Regions from separate parts of the Azospira sp. MPR-E4 genome, predicted to be linked through region 2. Evidence: predicted binding sites of a transcription regulator. Region 2 holds the regulator's gene; each other region holds the start of a gene.

Region 1 (3,249 bases), on a different contig from region 2:
CGTTGGAGAAGACGCCGCCGCGGGTCAGGAACTCGCGGTCCTTGTCCAGGTTGGCCAGGGCTTCGTCCAGGCTGGCGCAAACGGTCGGGATCTTGGCATCTTCTTCGGGCGGCAGGTCGTACAGATTCTTGTCGGCAGCGTCGCCGGGGTGAATCTTGTTCTGGATGCCGTCCAGGCCAGCCATCAGCAGTGCAGCGAAGCACAGGTAGGGGTTGGCGATGGGATCGGGGAAGCGGGTTTCGATACGGCGGGCCTTGGTGGATTGCACGAAGGGCACGCGGATGGAAGCGGAACGGTTCTTGGCGGAGTAGGCCAGCTTCACCGGAGCTTCGTAGTGGGGCACCAGACGCTTGTAGGAGTTGGTACCGGGGTTGGTGATGGCGTTCAGGGCCTTGGCGTGCTTGATGATACCGCCGATGTAGTACAGGGCGGTTTCGGACAGGCCGGCGTAGCCGTTGCCGGCGAACAGGTTCTGGCCATCCTTCCAGATGGACTGGTGCACGTGCATGCCGGAACCGTTGTCGCCAACGATGGGCTTGGGCATGAAGGTGGCGGTCTTGCCGTACTGGTGTGCCACGTTGTGCACGATGTACTTCAGGATCTGGGTCTGGTCGGCGCGACGCACCAGGGTGTTGAAGACGGTACCGATTTCGTTCTGGCCGGCGGTGGCGACTTCGTGGTGGTGCACTTCGACGGGCACGCCGCAGGCTTCCAGCAGCAGGCACATCTGGGCGCGCATGTCGTTGAAGGAATCAACGGGGGGCACGGGGAAGTAGCCACCCTTGACCATGGGACGGTGGCCGGCGTTGCCGCCATCGAACTTCTCGGCGGTGGACCAGGCAGCCTCTTCGGAGAAGATCTTCACGTAGGTGCCGGACATGTCGGTCTTCCACTCCACGGAGTCGAAGATGAAGAATTCGGGTTCCGGACCGAAGAAGGCGGTGTCGCCGATGCCGGAGGACTTCAGGTAGGCTTCAGCGCGCTTGGCGATGGAGCGGGGGTCGCGGTCGTAGCCCTTGCCGTCGGCCGGTTCCACCACGTCACAGGTCAGGATCAGGGTGGTTTCGTCGAAGAAGGGGTCGATGTAGGCGGTGTTGGGGTCCGGCATCAGCAGCATATCGGAGGCCTGGATACCCTTCCAGCCAGCGATGGAGGAACCGTCGAAAGCGTGGCCGGATTCGAACTTGTCTTCGTCGAAGGCGCTGACGGGCACGCCCACGTGTTGCTCTTTACCGCGGGTGTCGGTGAAACGGAAATCGACGAACTTGACGTCGTTTTCCTTGACCATCTTCATGATGTCTTGGGGGGTAGCCATACGCTAAGTCTCCTAACTGAACAGGTACCGGCCGGACCGGCAAAATCAAATAATTCGGTGCGCGACTTTCATAGCAGGTTCCATGCCAGCACTTCGCGCCGAGTAGGCCATTGTGCCATAAGCAAACTTCCCGACCGGGACTTTTTTGACGCACGCAAACGGTGCATTTTACAGTCTAACGCACCATTCTGGTGCGTTCGTGTATATCGGCGCCCCAAAGCTGCTCGTCCCCCCTCGCGACAACTCCGGCGCCAGGAAACCTGGACGGCTCCGCCGGCAGCGGCATCTGACTTATACTTTTCCCATCAACCAGCAGAAGGACAAGCGCCATGGGCAAGATTTCCGACATTCTGACCCTGGCCCAGGAACGGGCCCGGCAACTGGGCCTGCCCTATGGCGGCGCCCTGACGCCCCGGGAGGCCTACGAACTGCTGCAGTCCGCGCCGGGAGCCAAGCTGGTGGATGTGCGCACCCACGCCGAGTGGGACTGGGTCGGCCGCATTCCCGGTGCCGTGGAAATCGAATGGATGCAGTATCCCGGCAACCAGCCCAATCCCCACTTCGCCGCCCAACTGGTGCATCAGGTGGATAAAGAGGCCCTGGTGATGTTCATCTGCCGCAGCGGCGCCCGCTCCCACAAGGCCGCCGAAACGGCGGTGCAGGCCGGTTACACCGAGGTGTACAACGTCCTCGAAGGCTTCGAGGGCGACAAGGATGCCAACGGCCAGCGCAACAAGGTGGGCGGCTGGCGCCATGCCGGCCTGCCCTGGCAGCAGGGCTGAGGATCAGCCGAGCAGGTCTTTCAGCCCGGTGTAGATGGACAGCACCGTGGTGCCGATGGCCACCAGGGAGCTGGAAACCTCGTTGATGCGGGATACCGCCTTCTGCAGCTTTTCCATGCTGGGCGGGCCGCTCACCAGGCGCCGCGCCAGGGCCATCTTCCAGCCGCCCTGCCCTGCCGCCGACTCCGCCGCCATGTCCACCGGCAGCGCGGAGACACGGCGGGCCAGCAGGCGCCCCAGCAGCATGCCGGTGAGGTAGCTGAAACCGATGCTGGCGGCGTACTCGGCGAATTCACGCCACTCCACCCGCCCCTGGGGCAGCCAGGGCACCCCATCCACGTAGGCCACCAGACCACTCATGCCGAGCACCGCCAGGGCCGCCATGGCAAAGGCGGCAGCGCCGGCATGCCAGAGGGACCGCGGCCCCCGTTGCAGCAGCAGAAAACCGAAGGGCAGGGGAATGAGCAGGGAAACGATGCGCAGATATAGCGTGTCGAGATCGAAGGCCAGCACGATGAGGCCGTGGGCCAGCAGCAACAACAGCAGGGGCAGCCCCCAGTACAGCAGCCAGCTGCCCCGCCCGCAGCCGGAACCGCCGGTCGCCACGCCGGCCATGGCCCCGGGCGGGCTGCCGGCTTCCAGCAGGCGAATCCGCTCCTGCAGGGCCGACAGTTCCGGTGCCGCCTCGCGGCTCTCCTGCAACTGGGCCTCCAGGTCCGCAATGCGGGCCAGGAGCGGCTTGAACAGGTAGAGGTCGCGGCGGCAGACGGGACACACCAGGGCTTCCCGGGAAATGTCGGAGGTGCAGTAGGGGCACTTCATGGGATCACTTCACCACATTGAGCTGCAGCACGGTGGAGGACTGACGCCCCTCGCTGTCCTGCACGGTGACGCGGATCTGGTGCTCCCCCGGCGGCACTTCAGCGCCCGCCAGCTCGATACCGCCCGCGCTCAAGCCGGCCTTGACCCGGGGCAGCAGGTCCACCGGGGTCGCCTTCAGATAGGTGACGGAGACGCTGGCCGGATCGATCCGGGCACCGCCTCGGGGTTCGAAACTGACCTTCAGGTTGAAGGGGGATTTGACCGGGCCAGCCGCCGGATCGGGGGACAGCATCTTCACCCCCGGGCCCCGGGTGATGCCGCGGGTGACCA
Region 2 (3,249 bases):
GGCGCCGTAGTTGCCCCGCTCCCGGATCTCGATGGAGCGTTCGGCACCCTGGGCCGCGACCCAGGTCAGGGACAGCTTGTCCTGGTGGTCCTCAAACAGCTGGCTGATGGAGATTTGCCGCATGGTTCCCCCAGTCGGTGAACAGGCGGTGGGCGTCGTCGGTGTTGTCGCAGGCGCCCAGGGCCTCGCGGAAGGCCCGGTCGGAGAAACGCTGGGCCAGCTCGGAAAGAATCTGCAGATGCTGCTCGGTGGCCTGTTCCGGCACCAGCAGCACGAACATCAGGCCGACGGGCTTGCCATCGGGGGAATCGAAAGGCACCGGGGCGGACAGGCGCATGAAGGCGCCGGCGGCTTCCTTGAGCCCCTTGATGCGGCCGTGGGGAATGGCAACCCCCTGGCCCAGGCCGGTGGAACCGAGTTTTTCCCGGGCGAAGAGGCTGTCGAAAACCGTGGCCCGGGCGATGCCCAGGTTGTTCTCGAACAGCAGTCCGGCCTGCTCGAATGCCCGCTTCTTGCTGCTGGCTTCGAGGTCCAGCAGGATGTGGGCGGGAGGGAGGAGTTTGGCGATCAGATCCATGGGGCGGGAACCTTCCCCGAACAGCGGGATGGCGGCGGCAGGGCCGGTTGGAGACTGGGATTCAGGCAGGATACCTGGCGAAAAGTGGCGGGATCATAACGGAAAACGACCCCGCCGCCTATGCCTTTCATCCCAGTCCCGGAGAGGGAATCAGATCACTCTTCGATGTGATTCTTGATGGTGTCGCGGTGGTGATCCTGGGCCTTCTGCTTGTACTTCTGCACCTGGCGGTCCAGCTTGTCGATCAGGGTGTCCACGGCGGCATACAGGTCGGCATCCTCGGCATCCACGTGGATGTCCTTGCCGGGCACGCGCACGGTGACTTCAGCCTTCTGCTTCAGCTTTTCCACGGTGAGGATGACGTTGACGTCGATGACGCTGTCGAAGTGACGCGTAACCCGCTCCAGCTTGGCAGTGACGTAGTCGCGGATCGCCGGGGTGACTTCCAGGTGATGTCCGGTGATGTGCAGGTTCATGGCTCGCTCCTTTTTTAGATGGACTTGCGTAGGTTGGCCGGCGAAATGTTGAGCGCTTCTCTGTATTTTGCAATGGTTCGACGCGCCACAACAATGCCTTGTTGGCCAAGAATTTCGGATATTTGACTGTCCGAAAGGGGTTTTTTGGGGTCTTCGGCCGCCACCAGCTGCTTGATCAGGGCCCGGATGGCGGTGGCCGAACAGGCGCCCCCCGTATCCGTGGCCACGTGGCTGCCGAAGAAATACTTGAGTTCGAAAATGCCCCGGGGGGTGGCCATGTACTTCTGGGTGGTCACCCGGGAAACGGTGGATTCGTGCAGGCCCAGGGTTTCGGCGATTTCCCGCAGTACCAGGGGACGCATGGCCACCTCGCCGTGTTCGAAGAACTGGCGCTGGCGGTCCAGGATGGCCTGGGACACGCGCAGGATGGTGTCGAAACGCTGCTGCACGTTCTTGATCAGCCAGCGGGCCTCCTGCAGCTGGCCGGAGAGGCTGGAGCCGCGCTGCTTGGAGAGGATCTCGGCGTAGAGCCGGTTGATGCGCAGGCGCGGGTAGGCGTCCGGATTGATGCTGGCGGTCCACTGGTTGCGCACCTTCTTCACCACCACGTCCGGGGTGATGTAGCGGGCATCCAGGGGCGCGTACTGGGCGCCGGGCCGGGGGTTGAGGCTCTTCACCAGGTTGGTGACGGCGCGCAGGCGCTCGTCGTCGCAGCCCAGCAGCTTCTTCAGCTTGGTGAAGTCCCGGCCGGCCAGCAGTTCCAGATGATGGCGCACCAGCTTCAGGGCCTGGTCCCGCACCTCGTCGGCCGGCAGGGCTTCCAGCTGCAGGGCCAGGCATTCGCCCGGAGTGCGGGCGCCGACACCGGTCGGGTCCAGGTGCTGCAGGTGGCGCAGGGCGATCTGCAGGTCGTCCAGGTCGATTTCCAGCTCTTCCGGCAGGGCTTCCTGCAGCTCCTCCAGGGGCTGGGTCAGGTAGCCGTCCTCGTCCAGAGCCTCGATCAGGAAGCTGACCAGCTGCCGGTCCCGCTCGGAGAGCTGCATCAGGCCCAGCTGCCAGTTGAGGTGGTCGCGCAGGGAGGTGTTGGCGGCCTGCACTTCCTGGAAGTCGGAATCCTCGTCCTCGTCGCGGGAGGCGGAAGGGTAGCTGCCTTCGGCAAACCAGTCCTCGCCCTCGCCCAGGCTGTCCCGGCTGTCGTCCCGGACTTCTTCGGGGCCGTGACTGTCGGCGCCTTCACCGGATTCGCCGCTATCGCCTTCCCGCGGGCCTTCGGCAGCGGCCTCGGCCGTACTGCCGGCGTATTCGCCTTCGCTCCCGCTGTAGGAGGGCTCGTAGTTCTCGTCCTCGCGCTCCAGCAGGGGGTTTTCCAGCAGATACTTCTCCAACTCCTGCTCCAGCTCGAGCGTCGACAGCTGCAGCAGCCGGATGGACTGCTGCAGCTGTGGCGTCAGGGCCAGGTGCTGCGAGAGTTTGAGTTGGAGGGTTGGTTTCATGGACCCGGGGCCGAAGGGGCCGGCGGCAATGAGCGGGTTGAGGGAAAGACTCGGAGACTGGGCTCGTCAGAGACGGAAGCTCTCGCCCAGATATACTTTTCGGACGTCTTCATTATAAACGATCTCATCCGGGCGGCCAGACGCCAGCACCCGGCCCTCATTGATGATGTAGGCCCGGTCGCAGATGCCCAGGGTCTCACGCACGTTGTGGTCGGTGATGAGCACGCCGATGCTGCGGTCCTTGAGGAAACGGATGATCTTCTGGATTTCCAGCACGGCGATGGGGTCCACGCCGGCGAAGGGCTCATCCAGCAGGATGAAACGGGGAGAGGTGGCCAGGGCCCGGGCGATTTCCACCCGGCGGCGCTCGCCACCGGACAGGGCGGCGGCATTGGAAGCGCGAATGTGGCCGATGTGCAGCTCTTCCAGCAGTTCCTCCAGGCGCAGGTCGATCTCGTGCTTGGGCAGCTTCTGCAGTTCCAGCACGGCGCGGATGTTCTCCTCCACGTTGAGCTTGCGGAAGACGGAAGCCTCCTGGGGCAGGTAGGAAATGCCCAGATGGGCCCGCTTGTGGATGGGGAAGTGGGTCACTTCCTGATTCTGCAGCTGGATGGAGCCGCCGTCGGAGGGCACCAGGCCGACGATCATGTAGAAACAGGTGGTCTTGCCGGCACCGTTGGGGCCCAGCAGGCCCACCACCTCA
Region 3 (3,249 bases), on a different contig from region 2:
CACAGGGATAGAGGCGTAGACGGGTAGCGGCGGCGCAGCACCTGGGCCACGGCATCGATATCCGCATGGGGAGAGACAAAGCCAAGCACCAGGGTCGGTGCGACATCTTCCCGCTCCAGCAGGCCGGCCAGTTCGCTGCTGCGACCGACCAACGTCACCACACCGGGAAGCTTGCGACGTAGCTTAAACATGAGAACCCCCAATCAACTTTTTATGTTCAGCGGGCAGTCGGCCTCTTTTGTCCCATGTCGGGCACGCTCACGCCCATCAGGGTTTCATTGTATTCCGTTCGCTTCGGCGTGGAACCTGCCCCCCCAGGCGGATGGCCTCCCCCATAAAAAAAGGGCGCAGCCCGCACCGGCCGCGCCCCTGCCAAGGGAGGAGACGTTTTAGAAGAAGCCCAACGCCTTGGGGCTGTAGCTCACCAGCAGGTTCTTGGTCTGCTGGTAGTGGTCCAGCATCATCTTGTGGGTCTCGCGACCGATGCCCGATTCCTTGTAGCCGCCGAAGGTGGCGTGGGCCGGGTAGGCGTGGTAGCAGTTGGTCCACACCCGGCCGGCCTTGATGCCGCGGCCCATGCGGTAGGCGGTGTTGCCGTCCCGGCTCCACACCCCGGCGCCAAGGCCGTAGGGGGTGTCGTTGGCGATTTCCAGGGCTTCGGCTTCGGTCTTGAAGGTGGTCACGGCCAGCACCGGGCCGAAGATTTCCTCCTGGAAGATGCGCATCTTGTTGTGACCCTTGAACAGCGTCGGCTGGATGTAATAGCCCTCGGCCAGCTCGCCACCGAGGCGGGCCCGGTCGCCGCCCACCAGGCATTGGGCGCCCTCTTCCTTGCCGATGGCCAGGTAGGACATGATCTTGTCCATCTGCATCTGGGAGGCCTGGGCGCCCATCATGGAGTCGGTGTCGAGGGGGCTGCCCTGCTTGATGGCCTTGACCCGGGCCAGCACCCGTTCCATGAAGTGGTCGTAGATGGATTCGTGGATCAGGGCCCGGCTGGGGCAGGTGCACACTTCGCCCTGGTTGAAGGCGAACAGCACCAGGCCTTCGATGGCCTTGTCGAAGAAGTCGTCGTCGGCGGCGGCCACGTCGGCGAAGAAGATGTTGGGGGACTTGCCGCCCAGTTCCAGGGTGGCGGGAATGAGGCTGTTGGCGGCAGCCTGGGCGATGACCCGGCCGGTGGCGGTGGAGCCGGTGAAGGCGATCTTGGCGATGCGCTTGCTGGAAGCCAGGGCCATGCCGGCGTCGCGGCCGTAGCCGTTGACGATGTTGAGCACGCCCGGGGGCAGCAGGTCGGCGATCAGCTCGGCCAGCACCAGGATGCTGATGGGGGTGGATTCGGCGGGCTTCAAGACCACGCAGTTGCCGGCGCCCAGGGCCGGGGCCAGCTTCCAGGCGGCCATCAGGATGGGGAAGTTCCACGGGATGATCTGGCCCACCACGCCGAGGGGTTCGTGGAAGTGGTAGGCGATGGTGTTTTCGTCGATCTCGCTGATGGAGCCTTCCTGGGAGCGCAGACAGCCGGCGAAGTAGCGGAAGTGGTCGGCGGCCAGGGGAATGTCGGCGTTGAGGGTTTCGCGGATGGCCTTGCCGTTGTCCACCGTCTCCACGTAGGCCAGCATTTCCAGGTTGGCCTCGATGCGGTCGGCGATCTTCAAGAGGATGTTGGAGCGTTCGGTGGCGGAGGTCTTGCCCCACTTGTCGGCGGCGGCGTGGGCGGCGTCCAGGGCCAGCTCAATGTCCTCGGCGCCGGATTGGGCGGCCTGGGTGTAGGGCTTGCCGGTGATGGGGGTGATGACGTCGAAGTACTGGCCCTTGACCGGGGCCACCCACTTGCCGCCGATGAAGTTGTCGTAGCGGGCCTTGTACTGGTGTTTGGCGCCGGCGCTGCCGGGGGTCGCGTAAAGCATGGTGTCTCCTTCCGTTTTTATGGGGATCGAACAAGGCTCCAGAAAGGGAGCCCGCCTTCTCCTTATCAAGGGCCGTGCCAGCGCCGCCACCCAAGCCCAAGCCATTGATTCCTATGGCACCGCCCCCTGCCGCCGGCGGCGGCCGCCGCCCCGTGGCACGTCCCGTCCCGGCACAGCTGTACCAAAATGACACACCCGGTCGGACACTTCCGGGGAAAGCATTGCACCGGGGAAACAGAGGGCTATACTCGCCGGACCACACCATCCGACCCGTAAGAGGCCGGAGCGAAGGAGACATTGATGAACCATCCGCACCCGCGGGCTGGCGCTCCCTTGCTGCGCCAGGCCCGACGCCTGTTTCTCGAGCAGGGCGAGCTCCCCCCCGGCCTGGTGGACGAGCGCCTGCTGCGCTCCTGGCACCGCAGTCGCGGCGCCGGCCTGGAGCCGGTGGGCCGCAACCCGGAAACGCCGCGCCTCTCCGAACAGCACCTGCGCCAGGCCCTGGAGCGCCACCAGGAATTCGTCGCCCACGCCGAGCCGGTCATGGAATACCTCTACGCCCAGGTCCAGGCCTCCCACAGCATGGTGGTGCTGGCCGACAACCGGGGCCTGCTGGTGCATGCCCTGGGGGACCCGGACTTCCTCGGCAAGGCCGAGCGGGTGGCCCTGGCCCCCGGCGCCTCCTGGCACGAGCAGCACCGGGGCACCAACGCCATCGGCACCGCCCTGGCCGAAGGTGCGGCGGTGGAAATCCACGGCGCCGAGCACTTCCTCGAACGCAACACCTTCCTCACCTGCGCCGCCGCCCCCATCCTCGATCCGTCCGGCAAGCTCCTCGGCGCCCTGGACATCTCCGGCGACCACCGCAGCCACCACCCCCACACCCAGGGCCTGGTGCGCACCGCCGCCCAGATGATCGAAAACCGGCTGCTGCTCTCCCGCCACCGCCGCCACATCCGCCTGCACCTGCATCCCCGGGCCGAAGGCATCGGCACCGTGGCCGAAGGGGTGCTGGCCCTCTCGGAAGACGGCTGGATCGTCGGCGCCAACCGGGCCGCCCTGGCCATGCTCGGCCTGCAGCCGGCGGACCTGGGGGCGACGCCCCTGGAGCGGGTGCTGGACAGCCGCAGCGAAGACCTGCTCGACTGGGGCCGGCGCCAGGGCCAGCAGGCCCTGCTGGTGAACACCCGGCGCGGCGGCAGGCTGTTCCTGCAGATCCACGCCGGCAAGGCGCCCATCCCCGTCGGCACTGCCGCGGCGAGCACCCCGCCCCAGGATGCCCTGGCTGCGCTGGATACAGGCGATACCCGGCTGAAAGCGGCCCTGGACAAGGCCCGCA

The links. The regulator sigma-54, encoded in region 2, starts transcription at its own class of promoters, with help from an activator protein. The targets are predictions, from matches to a motif close to TGGCACGCTTNCTGCTNA.
Region 1: a site for sigma-54 is predicted at 1,386-1,403, ahead of glnA (glutamate--ammonia ligase). Genes of this name have one in related genera too.
Region 3: a site for sigma-54 is predicted at 1,973-1,990, ahead of adh (aldehyde dehydrogenase). Genes of this name have one in related genera too.

What each region holds. Positions count from the first base shown of each region.
Region 1 is NZ_JBXAST010000002.1:85,646-88,894, reverse strand. Features, by position in the region: gene glnA (glutamate--ammonia ligase) at 1-1,315, opposite strand, end outside; gene AC1RTA_RS01200 (rhodanese-like domain-containing protein) at 1,645-2,097, shown strand; gene AC1RTA_RS01195 (hypothetical protein) at 2,101-2,919, opposite strand; gene AC1RTA_RS01190 (hypothetical protein) at 2,924-3,249, opposite strand, start outside.
Region 2 is NZ_JBXAST010000016.1:21,207-24,455, reverse strand. Features, by position in the region: gene hprK (HPr(Ser) kinase/phosphatase) at 1-123, opposite strand, end outside; gene ptsN (PTS IIA-like nitrogen regulatory protein PtsN) at 92-577, opposite strand; gene hpf (ribosome hibernation-promoting factor, HPF/YfiA family) at 733-1,053, opposite strand; gene AC1RTA_RS07140 (RNA polymerase factor sigma-54) at 1,068-2,546, opposite strand; gene lptB (LPS export ABC transporter ATP-binding protein) at 2,613-3,249, opposite strand, start outside.
Region 3 is NZ_JBXAST010000007.1:57,607-60,855, reverse strand. Features, by position in the region: gene AC1RTA_RS03885 (FIST N-terminal domain-containing protein) at 1-191, opposite strand, end outside; gene adh (aldehyde dehydrogenase) at 390-1,910, opposite strand; gene AC1RTA_RS03875 (sigma-54-dependent Fis family transcriptional regulator) at 2,211-3,249, shown strand, end outside.